DNA from 3 places in the Vogesella oryzagri genome. Region 3 is predicted to be linked to each of the others. Evidence: riboswitches for the same ligand, from Rfam matches in the RefSeq annotation. Region 3 holds a riboswitch; each other region holds the start of a gene.
The links. A riboswitch is a leader RNA that binds a small molecule or an ion and turns the genes downstream of it on or off. The one in region 3 is predicted to bind glycine.
Positions count from the first base shown of each region.

Region 1: it holds a riboswitch for glycine, as region 3 does, so the genes downstream of both, glyA (serine hydroxymethyltransferase) here and gcvT (glycine cleavage system aminomethyltransferase GcvT) in region 3, are expected to answer to the same signal.
Region 2: it holds a riboswitch for glycine, as region 3 does, so the genes downstream of both, glyA (serine hydroxymethyltransferase) here and gcvT (glycine cleavage system aminomethyltransferase GcvT) in region 3, are expected to answer to the same signal.

Region 1 is NZ_JBEFLD010000004.1:447,191-457,844, forward strand. Features, by position in the region: gene moaA (GTP 3',8-cyclase MoaA) at 245-1,219, shown strand; gene ABNW52_RS09895 (carbonic anhydrase) at 1,335-1,997, shown strand; gene purU (formyltetrahydrofolate deformylase) at 2,202-3,062, opposite strand; gene betB (betaine-aldehyde dehydrogenase) at 3,292-4,755, shown strand; gene betA (choline dehydrogenase) at 4,892-6,631, shown strand; gene ABNW52_RS09915 (hypothetical protein) at 6,744-6,956, opposite strand; glycine riboswitch at 7,396-7,493, shown strand; glycine riboswitch at 7,495-7,594, shown strand; gene glyA (serine hydroxymethyltransferase) at 7,681-8,949, shown strand; gene ABNW52_RS09925 (L-serine ammonia-lyase) at 8,952-10,352, shown strand; gene ABNW52_RS09930 (organic hydroperoxide resistance protein) at 10,438-10,654, opposite strand, start outside.
Region 2 is NZ_JBEFLD010000011.1:3,875-14,528, forward strand. Features, by position in the region: gene putA (trifunctional transcriptional regulator/proline dehydrogenase/L-glutamate gamma-semialdehyde dehydrogenase) at 1-194, shown strand, start outside; gene ABNW52_RS17630 (branched-chain amino acid ABC transporter substrate-binding protein) at 314-1,540, shown strand; gene ABNW52_RS17635 (L-serine ammonia-lyase) at 1,687-3,087, opposite strand; gene glyA (serine hydroxymethyltransferase) at 3,209-4,462, opposite strand; glycine riboswitch at 4,609-4,706, opposite strand; glycine riboswitch at 4,708-4,806, opposite strand; gene ABNW52_RS17645 (NAD(P)-dependent oxidoreductase) at 4,984-5,628, opposite strand; gene ABNW52_RS17650 (LysR family transcriptional regulator) at 5,733-6,629, shown strand; gene ABNW52_RS17655 (methyl-accepting chemotaxis protein) at 6,842-8,710, shown strand; gene mmuM (homocysteine S-methyltransferase) at 8,771-9,712, shown strand; gene ABNW52_RS17665 (YitT family protein) at 9,890-10,525, shown strand; gene ABNW52_RS17670 (GFA family protein) at 10,597-10,654, opposite strand, start outside.
Region 3 is NZ_JBEFLD010000007.1:122,354-133,007, reverse strand. Features, by position in the region: gene trmB (tRNA (guanine(46)-N(7))-methyltransferase TrmB) at 1-622, shown strand, start outside; gene ABNW52_RS14090 (LysR family transcriptional regulator) at 615-1,484, opposite strand; gene ABNW52_RS14085 (DMT family transporter) at 1,570-2,484, shown strand; gene gcvP (aminomethyl-transferring glycine dehydrogenase) at 2,913-5,768, opposite strand; gene gcvH (glycine cleavage system protein GcvH) at 5,920-6,306, opposite strand; gene gcvT (glycine cleavage system aminomethyltransferase GcvT) at 6,388-7,473, opposite strand; glycine riboswitch at 7,507-7,601, opposite strand; glycine riboswitch at 7,611-7,712, opposite strand; gene gluQRS (tRNA glutamyl-Q(34) synthetase GluQRS) at 7,870-8,766, opposite strand; gene fdxA (ferredoxin FdxA) at 8,843-9,166, shown strand; gene cheD (chemoreceptor glutamine deamidase CheD) at 9,176-9,775, opposite strand; gene ABNW52_RS14050 (protein-glutamate methylesterase/protein-glutamine glutaminase) at 9,775-10,654, opposite strand, start outside.

The DNA.
Region 1 (10,654 bases), on a different contig from region 3:
CTGCGGGCCCGTTTTCTTTTTCCCCGCCGCGAACAAGCCCGCCGGCAAAATGTCGCAATAAGCAAAGCAGACCGACAGCAAGTCGCCGCATACTGTCAGCAAATGGCCGCCGGCCCGACTAAGTAGCGCCCCCAGGCAACCCCTACATCGAAAGAGGTAGCCGGCAGCCTACCACCGGCCAACTGGCAAGGCGTTTGCTTTGACCTACACTTTGTGCAACTCACCCGAACCCGGAAAGTGCCGTATGTTGTCCGACCGCTTTGGCAGAACCATCGAATACTTGCGCGTCTCGGTAACCGACCGCTGCGACCTGCGTTGCAGCTACTGCATCCCGAAAGGCTTCAAGGGCTTCGAAGAGCCGGAAAACTGGCTGACCTTCGATGAGATGACGCGCGTCATCGCCACCTTCGCCCGCCTGGGCACCCGCCGCTTCCGCCTGACGGGTGGCGAGCCACTGTTGCGCCGCAACCTGCCAGAGTTGGCCGCAAGACTGGCGGCGCTGCCCGGGGTGGAAGACCTGTCGCTGACCACCAACGGCACCCAGCTGGACAAGCACGCACAGGCGTTGTTCGATGCCGGCCTCAGCCGCCTGAATGTCAGCCTGGATTCGCTGCGCCGCGACTGTGTGCAGGAAATCAGCGGCAGCGACAGCCTGGACAAGGTACTGCATGGCCTGTCGGCGGCACGCGATGCCGGCTTCAAGACCATCAAGATCAATATGGTGCCGATGGTGGGCGTCAACGATGGCGACATCGAGGCGATGATTGCCTTCTGTATCGAGCACGGTTTCATCCTACGCCTGATCGAGGCCATGCCGATGGGCAGCACCGGCCAACACACGCAGGGCCTGAACCTGTCGCGACTACTGGCAGACCTGAGCCAGCGCTTCGAGCTGCAGGAAAGCTGCAAAACCCTGGGCGGCGGCCCGGCCCGTTACTGGGAAAGCCGCGATGGCCGTTTCACCCTGGGGCTGATCACGCCGATGTCGCAACACTTCTGCGCTACCTGCAACCGCGTGCGGCTGTCGGTGGATGGCACGCTGTACATGTGCCTGGGGCAGGAAGAACGCTTCGAGCTGCGCCCGCTGTTGCGCGCCGGCTGTACCGATGCCGAGCTGGAAGCCGCCATCCGCCACGCCATTGAACTGAAACCGGAAAAGCACGAATTCATCGAGCGCCCGAACCAGGTCGTGCGCTTCATGTCGATGACCGGCGGCTAGGCCGCCAGCGTTGGCCGCAACACGGCTGCCAGCCGACAGCCGGCAGCGGGCTCTGCTGCAGCCGGTTTTGCCTGGCGAGACCGGCTGCACCAGAACCCCTCAAGCGAGCCGCATCATGAACTCGGTCGAACCCCTGCTGGATGGCTTTCGCCGCTTTCAGCAAAACTACTTTTCCCCGGAACAAAACCTGTACGAAGCGCTGCGCCACGGCCAGCATCCGGCCACACTGGTGATCGGATGCTGTGATTCGCGCGTGCACCCGCCGGCACTGATGAGCAGCCAGCCGGGCGAGATGTTCGTGGTGCGGAATGTGGCCAACCTGGTACCGCCGTACGATGCCGGCAACCAGCACGCCAGCGTGGCGGCGGCACTGGAATTCGCGGTGCTGAGCCTGAACGTGGAACGCATTATCGTGATGGGCCATGCCGGCTGCGGCGGCATCCGTGCGCTGATGCAGCGCTCCACGCCACAGGACAGCGCCCTCACCCGCTGGCTGGACATCGCCGCGCCGGCGCGCGATTTTGTCTATCGCAGCTATGGTCACGAAGACGAAGCGCAGCGTCTGCATCGCTGCGAGCAGGCTGCCATCATGGTGTCGCTGGACAATCTGCTGTCCTATCCATGGCTGGCAGAAAAAGTGCAGGCCGGGCAACTGGTGCTGGACGGCTGGTATTTCGATCTCAACGACGGCGCGCTGTGGGGCTACGATGCCGCCGGCAAGGCGTTCGTACCGCTGGTGTGCCCGCTGCAGCCCAGACAGCAGGCTTCCGCCGCCTGAAGCAAGACCGGCCGCACCATGTGGCCAGCCTTGGGATAATTGACAAAGCCCTTGCGCTACGCGCAAGGGCTTTGTTGTGTGAACGCAAAAGTTACCACCTCAACGACCGGTCACGGCCGATAGCAACGGAACAAGTTGCCTTCTCGGCAGCCGGCAAGGTTGGCCGCACCATGCGGCCAACCTTGCCCCCCCTGATGCACCAAATCAGCGCAGCACGACGGTGCGATTCCCGTTCATGAACACCCGGCGCTCCAGATGGAAGCGCACTGCACGCGCCAGTGCCAGGCACTCCATGTCACGACCCACGGTCAGCAACTGCTCGGCACTGTGAGCGTGATCGACGCGCTCTACCACCTGTTCGATGATCGGACCTTCGTCCAGATCGTCGGTGACATAGTGCGCGGTGGCACCGATCAGCTTCACGCCGCGGGCATGGGCCTGATGGTAGGGTTTGGCTCCCTTGAAGCCGGGCAGGAAGGAATGGTGGATATTGATCGCCCGCCCGGACAGCAGCCGCGAGGTCTCCTGCGACAGCACCTGCATATAGCGCGCCAGCACCACCAGCTCAGCGCCGGTGGTCTCGATCAGCGCCAGCAGCGCCGCCTCCTGCTGCGGCTTGGTGTCCGCCGTCAGCGGCAGGTGGTGGTAAGGAATATCGTAGGCCTGCGCGATGGGCGCCAGGTCCGGGTGGTTGGACACCACCGCCACCACGTCCATGTCCAGATCGCCCATCTTGCGGCGATACAGCAGGTCGTTCAGGCAGTGGTCCAGCTTGGATACCATGATCAGTACGCGCGGGCGCACGTGGCTGTCGTGCAGCGTCCATTCCAGCACGCCCTGCTCGGTCAGGCCGCTCAGCGCCGTGCGCAGCCCGCTCTCGGTAAAGGTGCCATCCAGCGCGTGGAAGGTGCAGCGCACGAAAAAGCGCTCGGTGTCCGGGTCGTCAAACACCGCCAGTTCATCGATATAGCAGTGCTGCATGTCCAGCAGATGCGAAATGCGGGCGACCTGGCCCGGCCCGCTGCGACAAGTACAGGCCAGGGTGTAACGGTGGGATGCGGTCATGGTGTTGTCTCCTTGTGCCTGCAGTTCATATTGCCAGCCCGCTGGGGGCATTGCGGCCAACCTTAGCCTGCTGCTACGTTGCGTACTGGTCGCCAGCCGTCACCGGTTGGCCTTTTCTGGACATTCCCCTGGTCGGGCCGACATGGGTTGATGTCGGAAACAGACAGGAATCGCCGCGGCAGACGTGGCCCAATGCTGGCATATCATAGGCGACCAGCAAGGAGACGACGTGAACACCCCCATTCTGTGCAGTTATATCGGTGGCCGCAGCATCGACAATCCGGCACTGCCGCTGGTAGACAATATCGAGCCGGCTACCGGTAAAGTGCTGTGCCGCGTACAACAGGCTGGCGATGCCGAAGTGGCACTGGCGGTGGAGGCGGCACAGCAAGGCTTTGCCGTGTGGTCGGCCATGAGCGGTGCCGAACGCGGTCGCATCCTCAACCGCGCCGCACTACTGCTGCGCGAGCGCAACCGCCAGCTGGCGGAGCTGGAAGTACGCGACAACGGCAAGCCAATCCAGGAAGCCGAGGTGGTGGACGTACTGTCCGGCGCCGACTGCGTGGAGTATTTCGGCGGCCTGGCCGCCAGCATCCACGGCCAGCAATTCGCGCTCAAGGGCGCGTTTGCCTACACCCGCCGCGAACCGCTGGGCGTGTGCCTGGGCATCGGTGCCTGGAACTACCCGCTGCAGATCGCCTGCTGGAAATCGGCACCGGCGCTGGCCTGTGGCAACGCCATGATCTACAAGCCGGCCTCGCTCACGCCGATGACCGCCATCGAACTGGCCAAGATCTACACCGAAGCCGGCGTGCCGGACGGCGTGTTCAACGTGATCCTCGGCAGCTCCGCCCCGGCGCGGCAGCTGATCGCCCATCCGGGCGTAGCCAAGGTATCGGTGACCGGCTCGGTGGAAACCGGCAAGGCCATCATGGCCGATGCCGCCAAGACGCTGAAGCGCGTCACCATGGAACTGGGCGGCAAGTCGCCGCTGATCATTTTCGATGACGCCGACCTGGACCAGGCAGTATCCGCCGCCATGCTGGCCAACTTCTACACCCAGGGCGAAATCTGCACCAACGGCACCCGCGTATTCGTGCACGAGTCCATCCATGATGCCTTCCTGGAAAAACTGGTGACCCGCACCCGCAAGCTGAAGATCGGCGACCCGATGCAGCCGGACACCCAGGTCGGCGCGCAGATCTCCGGCGACCATGCGGCCAACGTGCTGCGCTACGTCGAGCTGGGCATTGCCGAAGGCGCCAGCCTGCTGGCCGGTGGCCAGCGCGTGGAAGTGCCGGGCTGCGAGGGCGGCCACTTCATCGCCCCCACCATCTTTGCCGGCTGTCACGACGACATGAGCATCGTGCGCGAAGAAATCTTCGGCCCGGTGATGTCGGTACTGAAATTCAAGGACGAGGCCGAAGTGCTGGCGCGAGCCAACAACACCCGCCTGGGCCTGGCCGCCGGGGTATTCACCCGCGACCTGACCCGTGGCCACCGCATGGCCGAGAAGCTGCAGGCCGGCGTGTGCTGGATCAACAATTACAACATCACGCCGATCGAAATGCCGTTCGGCGGGCTGAAGGAATCCGGCATCGGCCACGAGAACAGCCTGGTCACACTGGACTACTACACCCAGCTGAAGAGCGTGTACGTGGAGCTGTCGGGCGTCGCCTGCCCGTACGAATAAGACAGCACAGACAACACCACGCTCACCGCGTTGCGTCCCCAGGCTCGGGTACGCAGCGCGGTTTTGTCTGCCACGCCCGCGCTGACCTAGCGAAGCGCCCACCCTGAACGCGGCCCGAGGCCGCAAGAGAACGGTCATGAAACAGGAATTCGACTACATCATCGTCGGCGCCGGTTCGGCCGGCTGCGTACTGGCTGCGCGGCTGACCGAAGACCCGGGCGTGAGCGTGCTGCTGCTGGAAGCCGGCGGCCCGGACTGGCGCCTGGACTGGCGCACGCAGATGCCATCCGCGCTGGCCTACCCGCTGCAGGGCAAGACCTACAACTGGGCCTACACCACCCAGCCCGAACCGCACATGGGCAACCGCATCATGACCCAGGGCCGCGGCAAAGGGTTGGGCGGCTCATCGCTGATCAACGGCATGGTCTACATCCGCGGCAACGCCATGGATTACGACGGCTGGGCCGCGAACAAGGGGCTGGAGGACTGGAGCTACCGCGACTGTCTGCCCTACTTTCGCAAGGCGGAAACCTATGACAAGGGTGGCAACGACTATCACGGCAACAACGGGCCGCTGCACGTCACCACCCCCAAGGCCGACATCTCGCCGCTGTTTGCCGCCTTCGTCGCCGCCGGCGAGCAGGCCGGCCACCCGCGTACCGACGACCTGAACGGCTACCGCCAGGAAGGCTTCGGTCCGATGGACCGCACCACCACCGCTGACGGCCGCCGCTGCAGCACCTCGCTGGCCTACCTGGACACCGCGCGGCAGCGGCCAACCTTGCAGGTGAAAACCCGCGCGCTGGCCGACCGCATCCTGTTCGACGGCAAGCGCGCCATCGGCGTCAGCTATCTGCAGGGCGACAGCTGGCACGAGGCGTTCGCCAGCCGCGAAGTGATCGTCAGCAACGGCGCCATCGCCTCGCCGCAGCTGCTGCAGCGCTCTGGCGTCGGCAACGCCGACGAGCTGCGCGCCATGGGCATCAACAGCGTGGCGCACCTGCCGGGCGTGGGCGAAAACCTGCAGGACCACCTGGAAATGTACCTGCAGTACGAGTGCCTCAAACCGGTGTCGCTGTACCCGGCGCTGCAGTGGTGGAACAAGCCGCCGATCGGCATCGAATGGTATCTGCGCGGCACCGGCATCGGCGCCAGCAACCACTTCGAGGCCGGCGGCTTCATCCGCAGCGACGAAAGCTTCGCCTGGCCCAATCTGCAGTACCACTTCATTCCGCTGGCGATGAACTACGACGGCAGCAACCCGGTGAAGGCGCACGGCTTCCAGTGCCATGTCGGCTCCATGCGTTCGCCCAGTACCGGCAGCGTGAAGCTGAAAAGCTGCGACCCGCGCGACCATCCGATCCTGCGCTTCAACTACATGGCGCACGACACCGACTGGCGCGAGTTCCGCGCCGGGGTGCGCATCACCCGCGAGATCATCGCGCAGCAGGCGATGGACGAGTTCCGCGGCAAGGAAATCAAGCCGGGCATGATGATCAAGAGCGATGCCGAGATCGACGCCTTCGTGCGCGAACACGCCGAAACCGCGCTGCACCCGTCCTGCACCTGCAAGATGGGCGACGCCAGCGATCCGATGGCGGTAGTGGACAACGAAGGCCGCGTGCACGGCCTGAGCGGGCTGCGCGTGGTGGATGCCTCGATCATGCCGCAGGTCACCACCGGCAACCTCAACGCGCCCACCATCATGATGGCGGAGAAGATCGCCGACCGCATCCGCGGCCGTGCGCCACTGCCGCGCTCGCAGGCACCCTACTTTGTCGCCGGCCGGCAGCCGGCCAAGCTGGCCGAAGCCGCCGCCCGTGACCCGCAGGCGGCCCTGCTGTGGTATCCGCCCAGGGCCGAAGCCATTCGTTGACCCGACTCCACACCTGTCACGCGCACTCCGGTGCGCGTTTTTTATTTGCGCAGCCGGCAGTGCAAATAAAAATGGCCCGCCAGTTGCGAGCCGTTTTTCATATCCGAATATTTCAGCAGATGACTGCCAGATCTTCCTTCGACAACCAGTCGCTACCGCCACGCGGCCAGGCCACCAGTACGCCACGCGCCTTGTCGTAGGCAACCACGGTGCCGTCGAACTTTTTCACATAGCCATGCGGGGCGTAATTCACGCGCAGGCCGGCTTCCAGTTGAATGTTCTTGTTACGCAGCAGTGCCAGCAGGCTAGAGATAATGTATTTCATTTCAGCGTCCAATATGTTTTTCAGTCATCAAACTACACCGCAATTGTAGCGCCATCTTGTGCAATGCAACATCAAGATTGCGACACAAATGTTCGATACTGATCATATAAATGTATTTTTACGAATCGATTACAATCGATAACGAAAGTTCATCTCCGCCACATCACCGCAAGCGATAGTCGCCCGCAACACAGGCAGACTGTCGCAAAAAAGCCGCATTTCCCATAAAAATCAAAATATTATAATTGCCACACCATGCTGGCGAGCGGCGCCAAAGCATTGCCATAGCCGACCGCTTTCATGCCATGACCGACGCAATTCCGGCACTTTCCCGCCCTGCCCGCGCCGCCAGCCAAGACCCGCCGCCGGATGGCGAAAAAGCCGCCGACGGCACGCATTGACGCCCGTCAAGGCGCTCTCTAGATTGACTGACAGCCATGTCAGGCAGACAGGAGAGATCGCCCGGGTAGCCCCCAGCGGCGGCGCCGAAGGGGAATCGCCCCGAAAACTCTCAGGCAAAAGAACTGTCCTGCCCAGGCTCTCTGGAGAGCAGATGCGCCGCCCGCGCATCTCGCCGAAGGCAGCACGGCGCATCGTCAACCCGATGCGCCCAATCTCTCAGGCAAACGGACAGAGGGGGCAAGCACGGTCGCCAGCGACCACCCACCCCGTTTATCGGGCTTGCGGCCAACGTTGGCCGCAGCCCACCCGTTTGGAGAGCGCCATGTTTACCCAGGATATGCAGATTGCCGGTTTCGACGACGCCCTGTGGGCCGCCATGCAGGCCGAAGACCAGCGCCAGCAGGACCACATCGAGCTGATTGCCTCCGAGAACTACACCAGCCCGCGCGTAATGCAGGCACAGGGCAGCCAGCTCACCAACAAGTACGCCGAGGGCTACCCCGGCAAGCGCTACTACGGCGGCTGCGAACACGTGGACGTCGTCGAGCAGCTGGCCATCGACCGCGCCAAGCAGCTGTTCGGCGCCGATTACGCCAACGTGCAACCACACTCCGGCAGCCAGGCCAATGCCGCCGTGTACATGGCACTGCTGGAACCGCACGACACCGTGCTGGGCATGAGCCTGGCGCACGGCGGCCACCTCACCCACGGCGCCAAGGTCAACTTCTCCGGCAAGATCTACCACGCGGTGCAGTACGGTCTGAACCCGGAAACCGGCGAGATCGACTACGACGAAGTGCAGCGCATGGCCAATGAATACCAGCCGAAGATGATCGTGGCAGGTTTCTCCGCCTACTCGCTGGTGGTGGACTGGAAGCGCATGCGCGAGATCGCCGACAGCATCGGCGCCTACCTGTTCGTGGACATGGCCCACGTTGCCGGCCTGGTGGCCGCCGGCCTGTACCCGAACCCGATTCCGCACGCCCACGTGGTGACCACCACCACCCACAAGACCCTGCGCGGCCCGCGCGGCGGCCTGATCCTGGCGGCCAGCAACCCGGAACTGGAAAAGAAACTGAACTCGGTGGTATTCCCCGGCATCCAGGGTGGCCCGCTGATGCACGTGATCGCCGCCAAGGCGGTGGCGTTCCAGGAAGCGCTGCAGCCGGAGTTCGTTGACTACCAGAAGCAAGTGCTGGCCAATGCCCGCGCCATGGTGCATGTGTTCCAGACCCGCGGCTACAGCATCGTGTCCGGCAAGACCGATGACCACCTGTTCCTGCTGAACCTGATCGACAAGGGCCTCACCGGCAAGGCCGCCGATGCCGCGCTGGGCGCCGCCCACATCACCGTGAACAAGAACGCGGTGCCGAACGATCCGCAAAGCCCGTTCGTGACCAGCGGCATCCGCATCGGCACTCCGGCCATCACCAGCCGTGGCTTCAAGGAAACCGAAGCCCGCCAGGTGGCGCACTGGGTGTGCGACATCCTCGACGACATCGAGAACCCGGAAGTGAGCGCACGCGTGAAACGCCAGGTAGCGGAGCTGTGCGCCGCGTATCCGGTATACCGCGCAGTCAGCGAGAGCTGATCATGGCCATCAGCGTGTTTGATCTGTTCAAGATCGGCATCGGCCCATCCAGCTCCCACACCGTCGGCCCGATGCGCGCCGCGCGACAGTTCGTCGCCCGCCTGGAGAAGGACGGCCAGCTGGCCGCCGTAGCCAGCGTGCGTTGCGAGCTGTTCGGCTCGCTGGGCGCCACCGGCAAGGGCCATGGCTCCGACATCGCGGTACTGCTGGGGCTGCAGGGCGAACTGCCGGACGAAGTCGACACCGACGCCGTGCCGGCGATGGTGGCGGCGATTCGTGACAGCAAGCGGCTGCGACTGCTGGGCAGCCACGAGGTGCTATTCGCGGAAGGTGAACACCTGGTGCTGCACAAGCGCAAATCGCTGCCCTACCACCCCAACGGCATGACCTTCGAGGCGCGCGACGACCGCGGCGAAGTCATCGTCAAGCGGGCGTATTACTCGGTGGGCGGTGGTTTCGTGGTGGACGAAGCGGCGGTGGACGCCGGCTTCGTACCACCGGGCGCCACCGAGCTGCGCCACCCGTTCAAGAACGCGGCCGAGCTGTTGGCACTGTGCAAGGAGCATGGCAAGCCGATCAGCCAGATCATGCTGGAGAACGAGCTAGCCTGGCGCAGCGAGGAAGAAGTGCGCGCCGGCCTGCTGGGCATCTGGCACGTGATGCAGGCTTGCGTGCAGCGCGGCTGTGCGCACGAAGGCATCCTGCCCGGCGGCATGAAAGTAAAACGCCGCGCCGCCGACATGCACCGCAAGCTGCTGTCGACGCCGGAAGCCAGCCTGCGTGACCCGCTGACTGTGATGGACTGGGTGAACCTGTACGCGCTGGCGGTGAACGAGGAAAACGCCGGCGGCGGCCGCGTGGTCACCGCACCGACCAACGGCGCGGCCGGCATCGTGCCGGCGGTGTTGCACTACTACGCCCGCTTCGTGCCCGGCGCCAGCGACGACGGCGTGGTGCGCTTCCTGCTCACCGCCGGTGCCATCGGCATCCTGTTCAAGCTTAACGCCTCCATCTCCGGCGCCGAAGTCGGTTGCCAGGGCGAGGTCGGCTCCGCCTGTTCGATGGCGGCAGGCGGCCTGGCCGAGGTGATGGGCGGCACGCCGGAACAGGTGGAAAATGCCGCCGAGATCGGCATGGAGCACAACCTGGGCCTGACCTGCGACCCGGTGGGCGGCCTGGTGCAGGTGCCGTGTATCGAACGCAACGCCATGGCGTCGGTGAAGGCCATCAACGCGGTGCGCATGGCGCTGCGCGGAGACGGTCAGCATTTTGTGTCGCTGGACCGGGTGATCAAGACCATGCGTGACACCGGCCGCGACATGAGCACCAAGTACAAGGAAACCGCCCGCGGTGGCCTGGCAGTAAACATCGTCGAGGTACCGGTCAACATTGTCGAGTGCTGAGCGGCACTGCGGCCAACGTTGGCCGCCCCCACGACAAACGCCCGCAGCTGCGGGCGTTTTTTTATCTGCCGTGTGGACCGCTTGCTCAGGCCAGCTGCAGGCTGACCGCGATATTGCCGCGGGTGGCGCGGGAATACGGGCAGACCTGGTGTGCGGCATCGATCACCGTCTGCGCCGCCGCGGCCGCCACGCCCGGCAGGCTGATGTTCAAGGTCACCGCCAGGCCGAAGCCGCTATCGTCACGCCCGATGCTCACCGCTGCCGCTACAGCCGCGCTAGCCGGCAGGGCCACGCGCTGCTGG
Region 2 (10,654 bases), on a different contig from region 3:
CCGCCGTACTGTACGCCGGCCCCGACGCCGAGCGCCTGCGCCAAACCCTGGCGCGTCGCGACGGTGCCCTGATTCCGCTGCTGTTGGTCGAAGAGGGTGGTTACAACCTGCATCGACTGGTTGTGGAGCGCGCGATTAGCGTGAATACCACGGCGGCAGGCGGTAATGCGAGTCTGATGAGCATTGGTGACTGATTGGACTTGATCTTGGCAGGTGGCATTGAAATAATGCGCCTGCCTTGTTGTAAACGTTCGCCAGTAGACAAAATCCATTGGCACGAGCAAACCCTGACACAAAAGAGAAGAGAAACGACATGCGACTGAACAAACTGACCAGCGTATCCCTTGCCGTTGCTGCCGCCCTGGCTATCGCCGGCTGCAGCCAGAAGCAGGATGCCCCGGCAGGCGAGGCCTCTGCTGCCAGCGCCGCCGCTGACGGCAACGTAGTGAAAATCGGCTTTGCCGCGCCGCTGACCGGCCCGCAAGCCCACTACGGTGAGGAATACAAAAACGGCGTGACCCTGGCGATCGAAGATGCCAACGCCGAGAAGCCGACCATCGATGGCAAACCGGTAACGTTCGAACTGGTGGCCGAAGATGACCAAGCCGATCCGAAGACCGCTACCCAGCTGGCACAGAAGTTCGTCGACAACAAAGTGAACGGTATCGTCGGCCACTTCAACTCCGGCACTTCCATCCCGGCTTCCAAGATCTACTCTGACGCCGGCATCCCGATGATCGCCATGGCGACTTCCCCGGTATTCACCTCCCAGGGTTACAAGAACACCTTCCGCTCCATGACTTCTGACACCCAGCAGGGTTCGGTAATGGGTCAGTTCGTGGTTCAGAAGCTGAACGCCAAGAAGATCGTTATCGTTGACGACCGCACCGCTTACGGTCAGGGTCTGGCCGACGAATTCGAAAAGGCCGTAAAAGCCGCTGGTGGCGAAGTGGTGAAGCGTGAGTTCACCAACGACAAAGCCACCGACTTTGCCGCCATCCTGACCTCCATCAAGGGCGTGTCCCCGGACGTGGTGTTCTACGGTGGTGCCGACGCACAGTCCGCCCCGATGGCCAAGCAGATGAAGCGCCTGGGTCTGAAGGCTCCGCTGGTGTCCGGCGAAATGACCAAGACCCCGACCTTCCTGAAGCTGGCTGGTCAGGAAGCCGAAGGCACCATCGCCTCGCTGGCTGGTCTGCCGCTGGACAAGATGCCGAAGGGTGCCGACTACGCCAGCCGTTACAAGGCCCGCTTCAACATGGACGTAGCTACCTACTCCCCGTACGGCTATGACGCTGCCCGCGCCATGATCGCTGCGATGAAGGAAGCCAACTCCGCCGATCCGGCAAAATACCTGCCGGTACTGGCCAAGGTACAGTACAAGGATGGCGTGACCTCCTCCAACTGGACCTACGACGACAAGGGCGACCTGAAAGACGGCGGCATCACCGTGTACAAGGTTGAAAAAGGCGAGTGGAAAGTAATGGAAACCGTTGGTGGTGGCGCCGCTCCGGCCGCTGCTGCTTCCGCCGCCCAGTAATCCCGTCGGCAGCCTGGCTGCCTGCGCAAAAAAGCCTGACAGTACGCTGTCAGGCTTTTTTTATTGTGCCGGTGTTGCCGGCATGAAAAACGCCCGCTTGCGCGGGCGTTGTCTTGTCTGCGGCCAACGTTGGCCGCAAGCAGGCATCAGCATTCCACGATGTTCACCGGCACTTCGATCACATTGATCGCCAGGCCGCCACGCGCGGTTTCCTTGTACTTGTTGCTCATGTCACGGCCGGTGTCGCGCATGGTCTTGATCACCCGATCCAGCGACACGAAGTGCTGGCCATCGCCACGCAGCGCCATGCGCGCGGCGTTGATGGCCTTGATCGCCGCCATGGCGTTGCGCTCGATGCACGGCACCTGCACCAGGCCGCCCACCGGGTCGCAGGTCAGGCCCAGGTTGTGCTCCATGCCGATCTCGGCGGCGTTCTCTGCCTGTTCCGGCGTACCGCCCAGCACTTCGGCCAGCGCGCCGGCGGCCATCGAGCAGGCGGAGCCGACCTCGCCCTGGCAGCCGACTTCGGCACCGGAGATGGAGGCATTGAGCTTGAACAAGATGCCGATGGCGCCGGCGGTGAGCAGGAAGCGCACCACGCCGTCCTCGCTGGCGTTCGGCACGAAGCGCGCATAGTAGTGCAGCACCGCCGGGATGATGCCGGCTGCGCCGTTGGTCGGCGCGGTGACCACACGGCCGCCGCCGGCGTTTTCCTCGTTCACCGCCAATGCGTACAGGTTTACCCAGTCCATCACCGTCAGCGGGTCACGCAGCGCGGCTTCCGGCGCATTGGTGAGCTTGCGGTACAGGTCGGCGGCACGGCGCTTCACCTTCATGCCGCCAGGCAGGATACCTTCGTGGGCGCAGCCGCGCTGCACGCAGCCTTGCATCACCTGCCAGATCTGCAGCAGGCCGGCGCGCACTTCCTCCTCGCTGCGCCAGGCCAGCTCGTTCTCCAGCATGATCTGGCTGATGCTCTTGCCGTGACGCTGGCACAGCGCCAGCAGCTCGGCACCGGTCTTGAACGGGTGCTTCAGTTCGGTCACGCCCGGCGGCACGAAGCCGGCATCGATCGCCGCCTCATCCACCACGAAGCCGCCGCCCACCGAGTAGTAGGCGCGCTTGGACAGGCTGTTGCCGGCGGTGTCGAAGGCTTCGAAGATCATGCCGTTGGGGTGGTAGGGCAGGGCCTTGCGCTTGTACAGCAGCAGGTCTTCCGCTTCGTTGAAGGCAATGCGCTGCTGGCCGAGCAGGGAGATCGCCTTGTCGGCGCGGATGGTGGCCAGTATCTGTGGCACGGCATCGGTGTCCACCAGGTCGGGTTGCTCGCCGGCCAGGCCCAGCAGCACCGCGGTATCGGTGCCGTGGCCCTTGCCGGTAGCACCCAGCGAACCGAACATTTCCGATTTCACGCGCGTGGTGGCGGCCAGCAGGCCGTCTTTTTCCAGGCGGGCGACAAACTGCCGCGCGGCGCGCATCGGGCCGACGGTGTGGGAGCTGGACGGGCCGATGCCGATCTTGAACAGGTCGAAAACACTGATTGCCATGCTGCTTCTCTTGTCTGGTTGCGGTGCCGCCGTGGGTTGGCGGCACCCGGTTTACAGGGGGTGGCCCCGTGCTATTGGACAACGCGCCGCGGCCAGGGTTGACCGCAGCGCCACTACTATTTTAACGATAGACCGGATACGCGGCGCACAGCTCCGCAACCTGGCGTTTCACGCGTGCGCTCACTTCCGGGTTCTCGATGTCATCGAGAATGTCACACACCCAGTGCGCCACCTGACGGGCTTCGGTTTCCTTGAAGCCGCGGCTGGTGATGGCCGGGGTGCCGATGCGGATACCGCTGGTGACGAACGGGCTTTGCGGATCGTTCGGCACCGCGTTCTTGTTGACGGTGATGTGCGCGGCACCCAGTGCGGCATCGGCAGCCTTGCCGGTGAGGCCCTTGTCGATCAGGCTCAGCAGGAACAGGTGGTCGTCGGTCTTGCCGGACACGATGCTGTAACCGCGGGTCTGGAATACATGCACCATGGCGCGGGCGTTGGCCAGCACCTGCTGCTGGTAATCGACGAATTCCGGCTGCAGCGCTTCCTGGAATGCCACCGCCTTGGCGGCAATCACGTGCATCAGCGGGCCACCCTGGATGCCGGGGAATACCACCGAGTTCAGTTTCTTCTCCAGTTCCGGGTTGCTGGCCGCCAGGATCAGGCCGCCGCGCGGGCCGCGCAGGGTCTTGTGGGTGGTGGTGGTCACCACGTGGGCGTGCGGAATCGGGTTCGGGTACAGGCCGGCAGCCACCAGGCCGGCAACGTGGGCCATGTCCACGAACAGGTAGGCGCCAACGCTGTCGGCGATCTGGCGCATGCGCGCCCAGTCCACCACCAGCGAGTAGGCGGAGAAGCCGGCCACCAGCATCTTCGGCTGGTACTCATTGGCCATGCGCTGTACTTCGTCGTAGTCGATCTCGCCGGTTTCCGGGTTCAGGCCGTACTGCACCGCATGGTAGATCTTGCCGGAGAAGTTGACCTTGGCGCCGTGGGTGAGGTGGCCGCCGTGGGCCAGGCTCATGCCCAGCACGGTGTCGTGCGGTTCCAGCAGTGCCATGTACACGGCGGCATTGGCCTGGCTGCCGGAGTGCGGCTGCACGTTGGCGTAGTCGGCGCCGAACAGCTGCTTGGCGCGGTCGATGGCCAGCTGCTCGACTACGTCCACGTGTTCGCAGCCGCCGTAGTAGCGCTTGCCGGGGTAGCCCTCGGCGTACTTGTTGGTGAGCTGGCTGCCCTGTGCCTGCATTACGCGCGGGCTGGTGTAGTTCTCGGAGGCAATCAGCTCGATGTGGTCCTGCTGGCGCTGGTCTTCGGCCTGCATGGCGGCCCACAGGGCGTCGTCGAAACCGGCAATCTGCATATCCTGGGTAAACATCGCGTATCTCCTGGTCGCCGGCGCAGGCGGCAAAAGGTTGGCCGCACCGCGCCTTGAATAAAACGGGCGGTGACGGGCGGACGGTCTGCTGGATGCGGCAGACAGATGGATGGATGGGCGTCCGCCCGGTATCACCGGACGATGCCCCCTCTGTCCCTTTGCCTGAGAGATTGCGGCGCAGTGTGCACTGGCCATGCTGCCTTCGGCGAGGCCGCGCCGTGTGGCGGGCCTACTCTCCAGAGTGCCTGACCAGCGCAGTTCTTTTGCCTGAGAGTTTCTGGGGCGATTCCCCTTCGGCGCTGCCGCTGGACGCTTGTCCGGGCAGTCTCTCCTGCGCTGGTGGCGGCCAACCTTGCAATCGGCCGCGTGGCTTGGCGCAATCTAGAGAAGGTGGCCGAGGCTGTCAACGCATGTCGGACAGTATTCTATGTGCAGCTGCAGCATGCAGCGGCGTGGCAGATGTAAAAACACCCCACCGGGCACGTGGCGTGCCTGCGGGGAGCTGCTGATGCTGCGTTGCGTCAGGCGCTGGCGGCGGTGAAGCGGCGGCGATGATGTTGCGGGGTTTCCGCTTCATCCAGAATGGCCACCGCCAGGTCGGCTACGCTGATGCCGGCCGGGGCGTCGCCGGCCATCAGCAGCTCGTCGCCGCCCAGGCGGTAGTGGCCGCTGCGCGCGCCCGGTGCCAGCAGGGCCGGCGGCGACACGAACGCCCAGTCCAGCTGCTGTTCGCCCTGCAACTGCTGCAGCGCCTGGCGTGCGCCTTCGGCGCCTTCCTTGTATTCGGCAGGGAAGTGCGGGGTGTCGATCAGCTGCACGCCGGGCGCCACGTACAGGCTGCCGGCGCCGCCTACCTCGATGAAGCGCGCCACGCCGGCGGCCTTGACCCCGGCGACGATGGCGGCATGGCCCTGCAGGAACAGCTGGCGGATGTCGGCCTTGTCCCAGCCCGGATTGAAGGCGCTGATCACCACGTCGTGGCCGCGCACCGCGCTGGCGATGCTGTCGGCGTCGTAGGCATTGGCCGCCACTACTGTCAGGTTGGCCGCTGCGGTTACGCGTTCGGGGCGGCTGACAATGGCGCTGAGCTGGTGGCCGCGGGCCAGGGCTTCCTGCTGGATGGCGCTGCCGACAAAGCCGCTGGCGCCGATAAGGGCAATCTTCATGTGGACTCCTTCACGAGGGGTGAAACATGAGTCCATGGTAGTAAACGGCAGTGGACTTGATAATCCATGCTATTTTTCATTCATTGTGAAGTGGTGCTACATAAATGGATGAATTGCGCAGCATGGCGGTGTTTGCCACGGTGATTGAGAAGGGGTCGATGAACAGTGCGGCGGCAACGCTGGGCATGACGCCATCGGCGGTGAGTCAGCACGTGCGCCGGCTGGAGCAACTGCATGGCGTGGTGCTACTGCACCGTACCACCCGCAAGCTCAGCCTGACCGAGGCCGGCAGTCTGTTCTACCAGGGCTGTGCGCAGATGTTGGCCGCCGCGCGCCAGGCGGAAAGCCAGCTGGCGGCCATGCGCGAAGCACCCAGCGGTGAGTTGCGCATTTCCGCGCCCAGCGGTTTTGCCGGCGGTGTGCTGGGCGAGGCGCTGGCGCCGCTGCTGGCGGCTAACCCCGGGCTGAGCCTGCAACTGTTTTTTCACGATGAGCTGGTGGATCTGACCGACTTGCGCATCGATCTGGCGTTGCGGGCCGGCAACCTGCCGGACTCCACCCAGGTGGCGCGCTATCTGTGCGACTGGCCACTGCTGTTGTGTGCGGCTCCGGCGTACCTGGCGGCGGCGGGCGAGCCGCAGCAGCCGGCCGAGTTGGCTCGGCACGCCATGATCGGCGTCAACCCGCGCGGCGGCGCGCAATTCCCGCTGCAATTGACGCGTGGCGAAGAGGTGCAGCGGTTGACGCTGCCGGCGCGCATTGCCAGCAACAGCATGCTGTCGGCGCGGGCATTCGCGCTGGCCGGCATGGGCATTGCGCTGCAGCCGGAGCCGGAAATCCGCCGCGAACTGGCTGCCGGGCTGCTGCAGCAGCTGTTGCCGGAGTGGCGGGCACCCGCATTACCCATCTATCTGGTGACGCCACGGCGCGATGCGCAGCCGGCCAAGGTAAGGCATGCGCTGGCCGCTTTGCAGGTGGCGCTGGGTAAACGTGCAGATTGAATATTGTCGTCTGTACGACTGGAATTTTCCGCTGTTTAAACCTAACATGTCGAAATTGTGAATTTGTTTTAAATCAATTCAATGTCATGGTAATGCCGACTTTATTGCCGAAAGTGCATGAAATTGTTTTCTGGCTATAACAGGAACGGGGCCATGTCCTCGGTAGTACCATCCACCATCGCACAAATCAATAAACAGGGGAAAAACCAATCATGTCTTTGCGCACAAAATTGATGGCATTTGTGCTGCTGGTGATAGCAGCACTCGCCGTCGTCTTCTGTGGTGTGGCCTACTGGAAAATGAGTGACACGCTGGAAAGCCAGATTGAAGGCCAGATCAAGATGGCGGCCGACAATAAGGTGAGCTTTGTCTCCGAATGGGTGCAGGTGCGTCAGAACATTGTGGCGGCCGTGTTGCCGCGCTTTGGCACCGGTGAACTCAAGCCCATCCTCGATCAGGCGCAGAATGCCGGCAAGTTCGACGATATGTACGTCGGCCAGCCGGACAAAACCATGACCCAGTTCTCCGGCGGCACCCCGGTACCGCCGGGCTACGATCCGACCGGTCGTCCGTGGTTCCTGGCCGCCAAGGATGCCAACGGCCCGATCGCCTCGCCGCCGTACATCGATGCTGCCACCAAGCGCCCGATCATCACCTTTGCCCAGGCGCGCAAGGATGGCGGCCAGCTGGTGGCCGTGGCCGGTGGTGACGTGACGCTGGCGCGCGTGGTGGAGGAAGTGGTGTCCGCCAAGCTGCCGGGCGATGGTTATGCCTTCCTGATCACTGCCGAAGGGGACGTGATTGCCCACCCACAGAAAGATTCCGGCCTGAAGAAGATCAGCGACGTGGTACCGGGCTTCGACCTGGGCGCGCTGAACAAGGACGGTCAGATCCAGTTTGCCGATATCGATGGCAGCAAGCAGATGGTGGCGCTGTTCCCGGTGCCGAAAACCAGCTGGCTGCTGGGGGTGATGGTGCCGCACGCGGCCGCCATGGCGCCGGCGCGCCAACTGATGCTGGTGATGGTGGGGCTGGCGGTGGCCGGCATGCTGCTGGCCAGTGTCTTTGCCTACGTGGGGGTAACCCGCATGCTGTCCGGCCTGGGTAGCCTGCACAAGGCGATGCAGGAAGTGGCCAGCGGTCACGGCGACCTGACCAAGGTGTTGCCGGTGGGCAACCGTGACGAAGTGGGGCAGATTGCCGACGCCTTCAACCAGTTTGTGGCCAAGCTGCGCGAGATGTTCCTGACCGTGCGTGACGAGTCCGATGCGCTGGCACGCGACGCCTCCGACCTGAGCCGCGTGGCCGAGCAGATCGGCCAGGATTCGCGCGTGCAGTCCACCGAGCTGTCCGCCACGGCGGCCACCATCGAGGAAATCACTGTCAGCATCAACCACATCGCCGATCACGTGGGCGAAACCGAGCAACTGGTGGCGCAATCGCGTACCAACTCGGTGGAGTCGCATCGTGCCATGGCCGAAGTGGAGCGCGAAGTCGCTTCCATTCAGGAGGCGGTGGCCTCGCTGCATAACGTGATGGGCAGCCTGTCCGGCCAGTCCGAGCAGATCAAGGGGATAGTCGGCGTGATCCGCGACATCGCCGACCAAACCAACCTGTTGGCACTGAACGCGGCGATTGAAGCCGCCCGTGCCGGCGAATCCGGCCGCGGCTTTGCCGTGGTGGCCGACGAAGTGCGCAAGCTGGCCGAGCGTACCGCCACCGCCACCGTGCAGATCGCCGAGATGATCGACACCGTGATCCGCCGCACCGGTGAAGCCATTGAGCACGCCGACACCACCAACGAGAAGGTGTCTTCTGGTGTAGCATTGTCGCGCCAGGCGGCCGACAAGGTGGAAGTGATCAAGAGCAATGCCGAGGAAATCTCCTCGCGCATGGGCGAGATCACTTCGTCCACGGCAGAGCAGGGGGTGGCAACCAACGAGATGGCTCGCAGTGCCGAGCGTGTGAACGTGATGGCGCAGCAGACCGATACCAGTCTGCAGGACGCACTGGCGACCATCAACGTGCTGGCGCAGCGCGGCGACGAGCTGAAGGCACTGGTGGCACGCTTCAAGCTCTGATCGGTTCCCGTCGTATCCCGCCCCGGCCCGCGCCGGGGTTTTTCATTTGTGGAGCCAGAATTGCACAATCCTTTCAGTCAGTTTTCCCCGGATACCCCCATCGTGCTGGATGGCGCCATGGCGTCGGAGCTGGAGCGTCGCGGTTGCGATCTCAATGACCCCCTGTGGTCGGCGCGCGTGCTGATCGAGCAGCCGCAGCTGATTCAGGACGTGCACTACGATTACTTCATGGCCGGAGCTGACGTGGCTACCACCGCCAGCTATCAAGCCAGCTTTCCCGGCTTTGCCAAGCGTGGCCTGAGCGCGGAAGAATCGGCACGGCTGATGCGGCTGTCCATCGAGCTGGCACAGGCCGCCCGCGATGCGTTCTGGGCCGACGAACACAACCAGGTTGGCCGCAGCAAGCCGCTGGTGGCGGCCTCGGTTGGCCCGTATGGCGCCATGCTGGCAGATGGCTCGGAATACCGTGGCCACTATGGCCAGAGCGAACAGCAGCTGATGGATTTCCACCGTCCGCGCATCGCTGCCTTGCTGGCGGCCGGCCCGGATCTGCTGGCCTGCGAGACTATTCCCTGCCAGCTTGAGGCGGTGGCGATCGCCCGGCTGCTGCACGAGGAGTTTCCGCAGGCGGTGGCGTGGATCAGCTTCTCTTGCCGCGACGACGCCAACCTGAGCGAAGGCACGCCGCTGGCCGATGCCATCGCCGCGCTGGAGCCGTTTGCGCAGGTGGTGGCCGTGGGGGTGAACTGCACCGCGCCGCGCCATATTGCACCGCTGCTGCAGGCCGCGGCGCAGACCAGCGGCAAGCGGCTGCTGACCTATCCGAACTCCGGCGAAGCCTACGACCCGGTAACCAAGACCTGGCATGGCAGCAGCGATCCGCAAGCCTTTGCCGATGCCGCCCGCCAGTGGCGCGCCGCCGGCGCCAGTTGCATCGGCGGCTGCTGCCGGACCACGCCGGATGACATTCGTGCGCTGGCAGGCTGGCTGCGCGGACGCTGATCCCGTGCGGCGGTAGGCCGCTGGCGGTTGCTTGGATTAAAAATTGCGTATTGCCTGCCATTTTCTTGCTTAAATGGCAGGCAATTGCGTTTTTGTGGATTCTTGATCTGGGTACTGGAGGCGAATGGAGTGGAAACGTAAAATGGCGGCTTCTTTTGTTGCGCCGCAATATCCATCATGACCACGCTTAGCCAAACCGCCATGCCGACGCCGGACACCGCCATTGCCCACACCCTGCTGGAAGACGTGCTCGCCATCCTGGTCGGCACCTTGCTGGTGGCATTTGGCGTGGTGATGTTCAAACAGGCTGGCCTGCTCACCGGCAGCACCGCCGGTATCGCCTTTCTGATTCACTACCGCACCGGCCTGCCATTCGGTGCCATCTTCTTTACCATCAACCTGCCGTTTTACTGGTTGGCGTGGAAGCGCATGGGCTGGCGTTTCACCCTCAAGACCTTTATCGCGGTGAGCCTGCTGTCGCTGTTTACCAGCGTGCACGGCCAGTTCCTGCATCTGGGCAGCCTCAACCCGTTCTATACCGGCCTGGTGGGCGGGCTGATGATGGGCATGGGCTTCATCGCGCTGTTCCGCCATCAGGCCAGCCTCGGCGGCATCAACATCCTGGCGTTGTACCTGCAGGATCGCTACGGCATCCGCGCCGGCAAACTGCAACTGGGGCTGGACCTGCTGATCCTGCTGGCCTCATTGTTGCTGGTGAGCTGGCCGGCGCTGCTGGGTTCCATCATCGGCGCAACGGCATTGAACATGGTGATCGGCTTCAACCACCGCCCGGATCGCTACATCGCCATGTAGCCGCTGGGTGTCGGGAACAGCAAAGGTTGGCCGCATGCGGCCAACCTTTTTTGTTCGTGCCGGCGGTGCCGTCAGGGCTGGCGATCCGCCGGGTTGCTGCGCCGCTGGTGATGGGTATAGATGCCGCAC
Region 3 (10,654 bases):
GCACAGCCGCCTGGCCGAGGTGGTGGCGCGCCATGCGCAGCACCCGTTCCAGAAGCCGTTCGCCGACTACAACCGTACCGCCTACGCCACGCTGCTGGCCGCCTGGGACGGCCGCGCGCCGCTGGTGCTGGACACCGGCTGCGGCGTGGGCGCTTCCACGCTGAACCTGGCGGCACAGCAGCCTGATCACTTCATCGTCGGCATCGACCAGTCACTGGATCGCCTGCAGCGCGGCAAACCGGCGCCGCTGCCGGACAACGCACTGCTGCTACGCGCCGACATGGTGGACATCTGGCGCCTGCTGGCCGCCGACGGCATCCGCCCGGCGCAGCAGTGGATGCTGTACCCCAACCCGTGGCCCAAGCCGGAACACCTGCAACGCCGCTGGCACGGCCACGCGGTCTTCCCCATCGCGCTAGCGCTGGGCGGCCGGCTGGAGCTGCGCAGCAACTGGCAGACCTATGCCGAAGAGCATGCGCTGGCGGTAAGCCAGCTCTGCGGTCAACCTTGCCACGCCGAACGCTGGCAGCCGCAAGACTTCCTCACCCCGTTCGAGCGCAAATACCACCACTCCGGCCATGCGCTGTGGCGGGTGGTGGTCGACCTGCCAGCGGCTAGCTGACGCCCTCGCGCCGCAGGGTGCGCAGCAGTTGCTCGTACATGGCATCCACTGCCGGACTGCGCGCCGAAGCATCGCTGCGGATCAGCGCCACCGACTGTGCCGGCAACGGCGGCAGGCCATGGCGTTCGTCCAGCACTTTCAGGTCTGGCGGCAGGCTGCAGCGACTGAGCACCGCCACCGCCATGCCGCTGTAGGCCACCGCCAGCTGGCCAGCCACGTTGGGGCTGTAGTAGACGATGCGGTAGGCGCGCCGCTGTGCCTCGATGGCCGCCAGCGCTTCGTTGCGCGCGCGGCTGCCAGCTTCGTACACGGCAATCGGCAGCGGCTCGCGGCGCCAGGCTTCGTGCTCTTCCGCCGCCACCCACAGTAGCGCCTCGCGGAACAGCAGCTCGCCACGCTGCGGCTGGTCGCGCGTTACCAGCGCCAGGTCCAGTTCGCCGCGCTCCACGCGCGGAATCAGCACCGTGGATTGTTCGCATACCAGGGTGATCTCCACCCCAGGGTAGCGGCTGGAGAAGGTGCGCAGCACCGGCGCCAGGTAGGCCATGGCGTAATCGTCCGGCGCGCCCAGGCTGATGCGGCCGCTGACTGCCGGGCCATGCAGCACCGCCAGCGCCTCGGCATGTACGGCGAGCATGCGGCGCGCATGCGGCAATAGCTCGCTACCCGCCACGGTCAACACCAGGTGGCGCGGGCCGCGGGCCAGCAAGGGCCGCCCGGCGGCGTCTTCCAGCTTCTTCAGCTGCATGCTGATCGCCGACTGGGAGCGATACAGCTGCCGCGCCGCGGCGGTAAGCGAACCGCTGTCCACCACGGTAACGAAGGCGCGCAGCCAGTCCAGCTGCAGATCGGTGCTGTTCATGGCCACTCCATGCATTCGAAAATCGAATGATAGCATCGCCATAAATCCGCTTTTCGCGATATCGCGCAGCTTCCACAATGCCTGCATGAAGACCGCTACCTCCACCCTGAGCGCTGCTGCCACCGGCAGCGGCACCGCCGCCGAACAGCGCGGCACGCTGCTGATGACGCTTGGCGGCGTGCTGCTGGGCAGCATCGGCATTTTCGTTACCGAAGCCGGCCAGGACCCGGTGACCACGGTGCTGTTCCGCTGCCTGTTCGGCGGCCTGGCGCTGCTGCTGTGGGGCGCGGCCAGTGGCCGACTGGGCGAGTTGCGCCTGAGCGGGCGCACGCTGTTGGCCGCCGTGCTGGCAGGCGTGCTGATGGTGAGTAACTGGGCGCTGTTCTTTGCCGCCATCCCGCTGACCTCCATCGGGGTGAGCACGGTGGTGTTCCACCTGCAGCCGTTCTGGGTGCTGCTGCTGGGCGCCTGGCTGCTGCGCGAGCACCTGTCATCCACGCGTTCGCTAGCCTGTGGTGTGGCGCTGCTGGGCCTGGCGCTGGCCACCGGGCTGTTCGACCAGCCGGCACAACAGGTGCTGACCGCCGGCTACATCAAGGGCCTGCTGCTGTGCCTGATCGGCTCGCTGTGTTATGCCGGCGTGCCGCTGATCGCCAAGCTGGCGCCCGGTGTCAGCGCCTTTGCGCTGGCGTGGTGGCAGTGTGCGGTGGGCGTGCTACTGAGCGCCTGGTGGCCGCTATGGCATGGCTTGCCGCCGGCCGGTGCCACCTGGGGCTGGCTGATCGGCCTGGGCAGCCTGCACACCTGCCTTGCCTACGTGCTGCTGTATGCCGGCATGAGCCGCCTGCCCACCAGCCGCATCGCGGTGCTGCAGTTCATCTACCCGGCCACCGCCATCGTCATCGACTGGCTGGCCTACGGTCATGCGCTGGGCCCGCTGCAGTTTGGTGGTCTGATGCTGCTGGGCGGCGCGCTGTGGACGGTGCGGCGCTGCGCATGATGCAAGCAGTGGAATCCGCTACGCGGATGATGTTTGAAGTCGCCGGTTCCGCCCGGCGCACGGGCAAGGGGGCGTGCCGCCGCCCCCTGGCAACCCCGCTCGCCCCAATGGTCCGCGAAACCCCGGCCAAAAAGGAACTCGCCAGGCGCCGGCAATTCGCCGTTTGCTAACGTCAAACGGCTCAGCTGCCGTCTTAAAACCTGGCGAATACCATTTTGACCGGCGCTCCCCGTGGGGCAAGTTGGGTGCAACAGTATAGTGGCTGCAAGCATGTATCGGTCTGATCTGGGAAACATCTGCAGCCATCGTTGAGTGATACAACCCATAAGCTTGCCCACAAGTTCTAACACTTCCTGCACAAACAAAAAGCCCCGCTTGCGCGGGGCTTTGCCATGCCGGGTTGGCCGCATGCGGCCAACCTTGCCGGCTTACTGGTAGCTGTCGATGGACGGGCAGCTGCAGATCAGGTTGCGGTCGCCGTATACGTCGTCGATACGGTTCACGCTCGGCCAGAACTTGTTTTCCAGCACGTACGGCAGCGGGAAGAACGCTTCTTCGCGGCTGTACGGGCGGGTCCACTCGCCGGCGATGTCTGCCTTGCTGTGCGGTGCATTCACCAGCGGGTTGTTGTCCGCCGGCCATACACCGTTCTGCACCTTGTCGATTTCCTGACGGATGGACAACATCGCGGCGATGAAGTGGTCCAGCTCGGCCTTGGATTCGGATTCGGTCGGCTCGATCATCAGCGTGCCCGCTACCGGGAAGCTCATGGTCGGGGCGTGGAAGCCGTAGTCCATCAGGCGCTTGGCCACATCCACTTCGGTCACGCCGGAGGCAGCCTTCAGCGGGCGCAGGTCGATGATGCACTCATGCGCCACGCGGCCATTGCGGCCGGTGTACAGCACCGGGTAGTGCGCCGACAGGTGCTGCATCAGGTAGTTAGCGTTCAGCAGCGCCATTTCGGTGGCGTGCTTCATGCCTTCGTAGCCCATCATGCGGATGTACATGAAGGAGATCGGCAGGATCGATGCGGAGCCGAACGGCGCGGCTGATACCGCGCTCTGGCCAGCCACGGCGCCCGGAACCTCGGACACCACGTGGTTAGCCATGAACGGCGCCAGGTGCGACTTCATGCCGATCGGACCCATACCCGGGCCGCCGCCGCCGTGCGGAATGCAGAAGGTCTTGTGCAGGTTCATGTGCAACACGTCGGCGCCGATGTCGGCCGGACGGGTCAGGCCCACTTGCGCGTTCATGTTGGCGCCGTCCATGTACACCTGGCCGCCGGCCGCATGCACGATCTCGCAGATTTCCTTGATGCCTTCCTCGAACACACCGTGGGTGGACGGGTAGGTGATCATCAGTGCACCCAGGTTGGCCGCATGCTGCTCGGTCTTGGCACGCAGGTCGGCCATGTCGACGTTGCCGTTGTCGTCGGTCTTCACCACCACTACCTGCATGCCCAGCATCTGCGCGGTAGCCGGGTTGGTACCGTGCGCGGATTGCGGAATCAGGCAGATGGTGCGGTGCGCGTCGCCACGGCTGGCGTGGTAGCGGCGGATGGCCAGCAGGCCGGCGTATTCGCCCTGTGCGCCGGAGTTCGGCTGGATGGAGATGGCATCAAAACCGGTGATGGCCAGCAGCTGCTGCTGCAGCGCGTCGATCATTTCCAGATAGCCAACAGCCTGGTCGCGCGGGGCGAACGGGTGCATGTTGGCGAATTCCGGCCAGGTGATCGGGATCATCTCGCTGGTGGCGTTCAGCTTCATGGTGCAGCTGCCGAGGCTGATCATGGAGTGGTTCATCGCCAGGTCGCGGTTTTCCAGCTTCTTGAGATAGCGCAGCATCTCGTGTTCGCTGTGGTGGGTGTTGAACACCGGGTGCGACAGGATGGCGGATTCGCGTTTCAGTGCAGCCGGGATGGCGTCGGCCGCGGCGGCGTCCAGCGCGGCGATGTCGGCGGCCTTGCCGGTGAAGATCTCGATCAGCTGCTTGAGATCGGCTTCGCTGGCGGCTTCGTGGAAGGCCACGCCCAGCACGCCGTTGCCGGCATCGCGCAGGTTAATGCCGGCAGCCAGTGCTGCGGCGTAAACGTTGGCCGCATTGGCGCCCAGCTCAACCTGCACGGTGTCGTAGAAGCGGTCGAACACCAGCTTGCCGCCGGCGGCCTTCACCGCGTGGGCGAAGATGGCGGCCATGCGGTGGATGCGTGCGGCGATGCGCTGCACGCCCTCGGCACCGTGGTACACGGCGTACATGCCGGCGATGTTGGCCAACAAAACTTGACTGGTACAGATGTTGGAGTTGGCCTTCTCGCGGCGGATGTGCTGTTCGCGGGTCTGCAGCGCCATGCGCAGCGCGGTCTTGCCCTTGGCATCCACCGATACGCCGATGATGCGGCCCGGGGCGGAGCGCTTCATCTCGTCCTTGAACGCGAAGAAGGCAGCGTGCGGGCCACCGAAGCCCATCGGCACGCCAAAGCGCTGGGTGTTGCCCACCGCCACGTCGGCGCCCATTTCGGCCGGCGACTTCAGTGCCACCAGTGCCATCACGTCGGCGGCAACCACCGCCAGTGCGCCCTTGGCCTTGGCCGCGGCGATGTACGGGGTCAGGTCCAGCAGCTCGCCGGATTCGCCCGGGTACTGGAACAGCACGCCGAAGTAGTCGCCATTGCCGGCTTCTTCCGGGTGACCCAGCACCAGTTCGAAGTCGAAGTATTCGGCGCGGGTCTGCATCACGTCCAGGGTCTGCGGCAGCACGCGGCTGTCGACGAAGAACTGGTTGGATTTGGACTTTGACACGCGGCGTGCCATGGCCATCGCTTCGGCGGCGGCGGTAGCTTCGTCCAGCAGCGAGGCGTTGGCGATTTCCAGACCGGTGAGGTCGATCACCATCTGCTGGAAGTTCAGCAGCGCTTCCAGGCGGCCCTGGGCGATTTCCGCCTGGTACGGGGTGTAGGCGGTGTACCAGCCCGGGTTTTCCAGCACGTTGCGCAGGATCACGCCCGGGGTCAGCACCGGGTAGTAACCCAGGCCGATGAAGGACTTGTTCACCACGTTCTTGCTGGCCACCGCTTTCAGGTCGGCCAGGGCGTCGGCTTCACGCTGCGCCGGCGGCAGATCCAGGTTGCGGTTGAAGCGGATATTGGCCGGCACGGTCTGTGCCACCAGGTCCTCGAAGGAGCTGGCGCCGACATAGGCCAGCATCTCGGCCTTCTCGGCCTCGCACGGGCCAATGTGGCGTTCGATGAATTCTTGATGATTGAAGAGTTGCGAGAGCGACATGTCTTCGGTTCCGTATTTCATTGCCACGAAAACACACGGAAACACAGGCGACAAGGTTGGCCGCAGCGGCGGTCATGGCCATGTCCTTCCGTGTGCTTTCGTGGCTAAAAGCAAAAAAGCCCCGCTGTCTTGTGACAGCAGGGCCATTCGATCAGGCGCCGATTTCGGCTGCGTAGGCAGCGGCGTCGAGCAGCTTGTCCAGATCGGCGGCGTTGGCCGGCTTGATCTTGAAGAACCAGCCTGCGCCGTACGGCTCGCTGTTGGCCAGGTCTGGAGTGGCTTCCAGTTCGCCGTTCACTTCCAGCACTTCACCGGCGATCGGGGCGTAGATGTCGGAGGCGGCTTTTACCGACTCCACCACGCCAGCCTGCTCGCCATCACCCAGTGCGCTGCCTACGGTCGGCAGTTCCACGAACACGATGTCACCCAGCAGCTCTTGTGCATGCTCGGTGATGCCCACGGTAACGGTACCGTCAGCTTCCAGACGCAGCCATTCGTGGCTGGAAACGTATTTCAGTTCGGCGGGGATGTTGCTCATGTGATTCTCCTGATGCAGATAGTTTGGATCTTGATTGGGTATTACCGGGGTGACGCTCTCGCCACGTCGTTATACACCAGCTTATTCAAAAACTTTCTTGCCGTTGCGCACGAACGGCATTTTCACCACGCGCACCTCGGTCAGGGTGCCACGCAGGTCCACCTGGGCGGTAGCGCCGGTAGTGGCCGGGACACGCGCGATGGCGATGGAGTGTTTCAGGGTCGGGGAGAAGGTGCCGCTGGTGATGATGCCTTCCTGGCCATCGACCACTACTTTCTGGCCTTCGCGCAGCACGCCGCGGCCTTCCAGCACCAGGCCGACCTGCTTCATGGCCACGCCGGCGGCTTTCTGCGCTTGCAGTGCCTGGCGGCCGATGAAGTCACGCTCTTCCGGATTCCAGGCAATGGTCCAGCCCATGCCAGCTTCCAGCGGCGACACGGTTTCGTCCATGTCGTGGCCGTACAGGTTCATGCCGGCTTCCAGACGCAGGGTGTCGCGCGCGCCCAGGCCGATCGGCGCTACGCCGGCTGCCTGCAGCTGCTGGAAGAAAGGGATGGCTTCGGCGGCCGGGATCATGATTTCCAGGCCGTCTTCACCGGTGTAACCGGTGCGGGCCACAAACCAGTCGCCGAACGGCAGACCCTGGAATACTTTCAGGCCCTGGATGGAAGCGGCCCAGTCCGGCTTCACGGCACAGACTTTGGCAATAGCCTGCGGGCCTTGCACTGCCAGCATGGCCAGATCGCGGCGTACCTGCAGCTGCACGTCGAAGCCGGCGGACTGCTTGTCCATCCACGCCAGATCCTTGTCGGTGGTGCCGGCGTTGATCACCATGCGGTAGCCGTTGGCGGCCAGGTACACGATCAGATCGTCCACCACGCCGCCTTGCTCGTTGAGCATGCCGGAGTACAGTGCCTTGCCTTCGAAGCCCAGCTTGGACACGTCGTTGGCAATCAACTTTTGCAGCCAGGCTTTGGCATCGCTGCCGCTGATGTCCACCACGGTCATGTGGGAAACATCGAACATGCCGGCGTCACTACGCACGATTTCATGTTCTTTCAGCTGCGAGCCGTAATGGATGGGCATTTCCCAGCCGGCAAAGTCGACCATCTTTGCATTGGCGGCGATGTGCGCATCAAACAGGGGGGTACGTTTCGGGGCCGTCATGGGCAAGTCCTCGGAGTGAGTTTTTCCGCTAGCTCACACCCCTCTGTCCCTGCACCTGAGATTTTCCGGCATTGCGCCGTTAGCCCCTTCGGTGGGCGCGTATTGCGCCGCTCTCCAGATTCTACGGACCTTGCGATCCGATTCTTGCAGTCCTTTTGCCTGAGCGATTGCGGGTGCACTTGCGCCTTCGGCGGCAGCCTACTGCGCTAGCAGCGGCTACACTCTCCTGCGGAATGCCCGGATTATCGTTGTCCGCCGCCAGCTTGGCAAGTCGGGTTTTGTCCATTTTTCAGGCACTTGCGGCAAGTGCACAGCTGGCAATCATGATATTTCGCTTTGCGGCCAACCCCTTAGCCCGCCTGACAGCACTGGCGCGATAACCAGCCGCGCCTTAACTCAAGCGATAGTCACCGGGCCAGCCGGCACGCGGGCCAGCGACCAGTTGGCGAGTGCCCACTGCCACAGCTCTGGCAGCGACTGCCGCTCCGCCGGTGGCAGATGCCCGAGCCGTTGCAACGCCAGCCGCAACTCCCCTGCCGCCGCCTGCGGTGAAATGGCGGGTGCCAGCGTCTGCTTGGACAACTTCTCGCCGGCGGCATTGACCATCAGCGGCAGGTGGCAGTGCGTCACCGCCGGCCCCGCCAGACACTGGCGCAACCATAGCTGGCGCGGCGTGGACACCAGCAGATCAGCGCCGCGCACGATGTCATTGATGCCCTGCGCGATGTCGTCCACCACCACCGCCAGCTGGTAGGCCCAGAAGCCGTCGGCGCGCAGCAGCACAAAGTCGCCGATGTCGCGCTGTAGCTGCTGCACGTAATGCCCCTGCAGCCGGTCGTCGAAGCTCAGCTCGGTCTCCGGCACTGCCAGCCGCCAGGCGCGCGGTGAGCGACCCGTTGCCACGCCATGGCGGCAGGTGCCGGGGTAGACCATGCCATCGACGCCGCGCCGACCGTGCTCGCTGATTTCCTTGCGCGTGCAGGCGCAACCGTAGGCATCGCCTTGGGTAATGAGCTGGTCCAGTGCCGCGCGATACAACGGGTGGCGCTGGCTCTGGTACACCACCTCGCCGTCCCATTCGAAGCCGAACGCTTCCAGCGTGCGCAGAATGTTGGCCGCAGCGCCCGGCATTTCACGCGGCGGGTCCAGATCTTCCATGCGCAGCAACCACTGGCCACCACGGCAGCGGGCTTCGAGATAGCTGCCGACCGCCGTGGTTAGCGAACCGGCATGCAGCAAGCCGGTGGGGCTGGGGGCGAAACGACCACGATAATCAGGATTCAGGGCAGACATACGAGGACGGGCAGACAATAATCACAGACAGGCCCCCGTTGGCACGGGGCGGCCGGCGACTGACGGAGGGCGGGAAATGACGCACGTTGTAACTGAAGCCTGCATCAAATGCAAATACACCGACTGCGTGGAAGTGTGTCCGGTGGACTGCTTTCATGAAGGCCCCAATTGCCTGGTGATCGACCCGGACGAATGCATCGACTGCACGCTGTGCGTGCCGGAATGCCCGATCGACGCCATCACCACCGAAGAGGAACTGCCGCCGGGCCAGTTGGTGATGCTGGCGCTGAACGCCGAGCTGTCGAAAACCTGGCCAGTGATCGTCAGCCAGAAAGAGCCGCTGTCCGACCACGAGCACTGGGCCGGCGTCAGCGACAAGCGGGATCTGCTGGAACGCTGACGCGGCGGCTCAGATAAACAGGTCGATATCGCCGCTGCCCTTGCTTTCCGTATCGCGGTCGATACGGCGGCGGTAGCTGTCCTCTTCCTGCACCAGGGTCTGCTGCGGGCGGATTTTCTTGATCAGCACCTTGCCGCTATCAGTAAAGAAATACACCTTGCGCGCAATATCCGCCCCCAAATCTTCCGCCACGATGGGGATATGTTCCTGTGCCAGGAAGGCATGCACGAAACTGGCATTGCGCTGACCGATATTCACCTTGGTCATGCCATCCAGTACGCTGCCACCGCCGAATACCTTGGCTTCCAGCGTGCGGCGGTTGGCGCCCAGCTTGAGCATGTCGTTGATCAGCAGCTCCATGGCATGGGTGCCGAAGCGGGCCGGCATCAGCCGGTCGCTGCTGCTGCTGCCCTGATCCGGCAGCATGAAGTGGTTCATGCCGGCGATACCGGTAACCCGGTCGCGCAGACAGGCCGACACGCAGGAGCCCAGTACCGTCACCAGCAGCAGACCGTCGTCGGTGGCCTGATATTCGCCCGGCAACAGCTTGGCGGCATTCTTGTTGAAATGCTTATCGAAATAACGGTGCGCGGCATGACCTTTTGGCATCAGTCCTCCCGCTTACGTTGGCCGCACAGATAGGCCAGCACCCGCTCGGCCATGCACGGCAGCGGTACGACCTCATGCACCGCGCCCAGCTCGTAGGCGGCACGCGGCATGCCATACACTACGCACGAGGACTGATCCTGGCCGAAGTTGTAGCTACCGGCTTCACGCATGCGCAGCATGCCGGCGGCGCCATCCTTGCCCATGCCGGTAAGAATCACCCCCACCGCCCGCTTGCCCAGCAGCGTGGCCGCCGAATCGAACAGCACATCCACCGCCGGGCGGTGGCGATTCACTGGCTCGCTCTGCGCCAGGTGAGTAAACAGCTGCCCGCCACGACTGACGATGCTCAAATGGGAGTGCCCGGGGGCGATATAGATATTGCCGGCAGCCAGCGGCTGGCCATCGCTTGCCTCGCACACGGTCATGGCGCAGCACTGGTCCAGTCGCTGCGCAAACGACAGGGTGAAATGCTCCGGCATATGCTGCACCACCAGCACCGGCGGGGTATTGGCCGGCAGGCTGCTGAGGAACTCGCGCAGCGCCTCGGTGCCGCCGGTGGAGGCGCCCACCACGATCACCGCCTCCTTGCGCAGGATGGTCATGCCGGGCGCGGTGGCCAGCGGCGTCGCCGTTTGCTGGATGAAGCGGCTCGGTAACTGCACGCGCGCAGCAGCGGCGGTGCGGATTTTCTCGCAGATCAGCTCGGCATACCCCTGCATGCCACGGCCGATATCCCCCTGCGGCTTGGCGATGCAGTCCACGGCGCCCAGTTCCAGCGCGCGCAGGGCGATGTCGGAGCCGGCAGCGGTCAAAGAGGAAATCATCAGCACCGGGGTTGGCCGCAGGCTCATCAGCCGGCGCAGAAACTCCAGCCCGTCC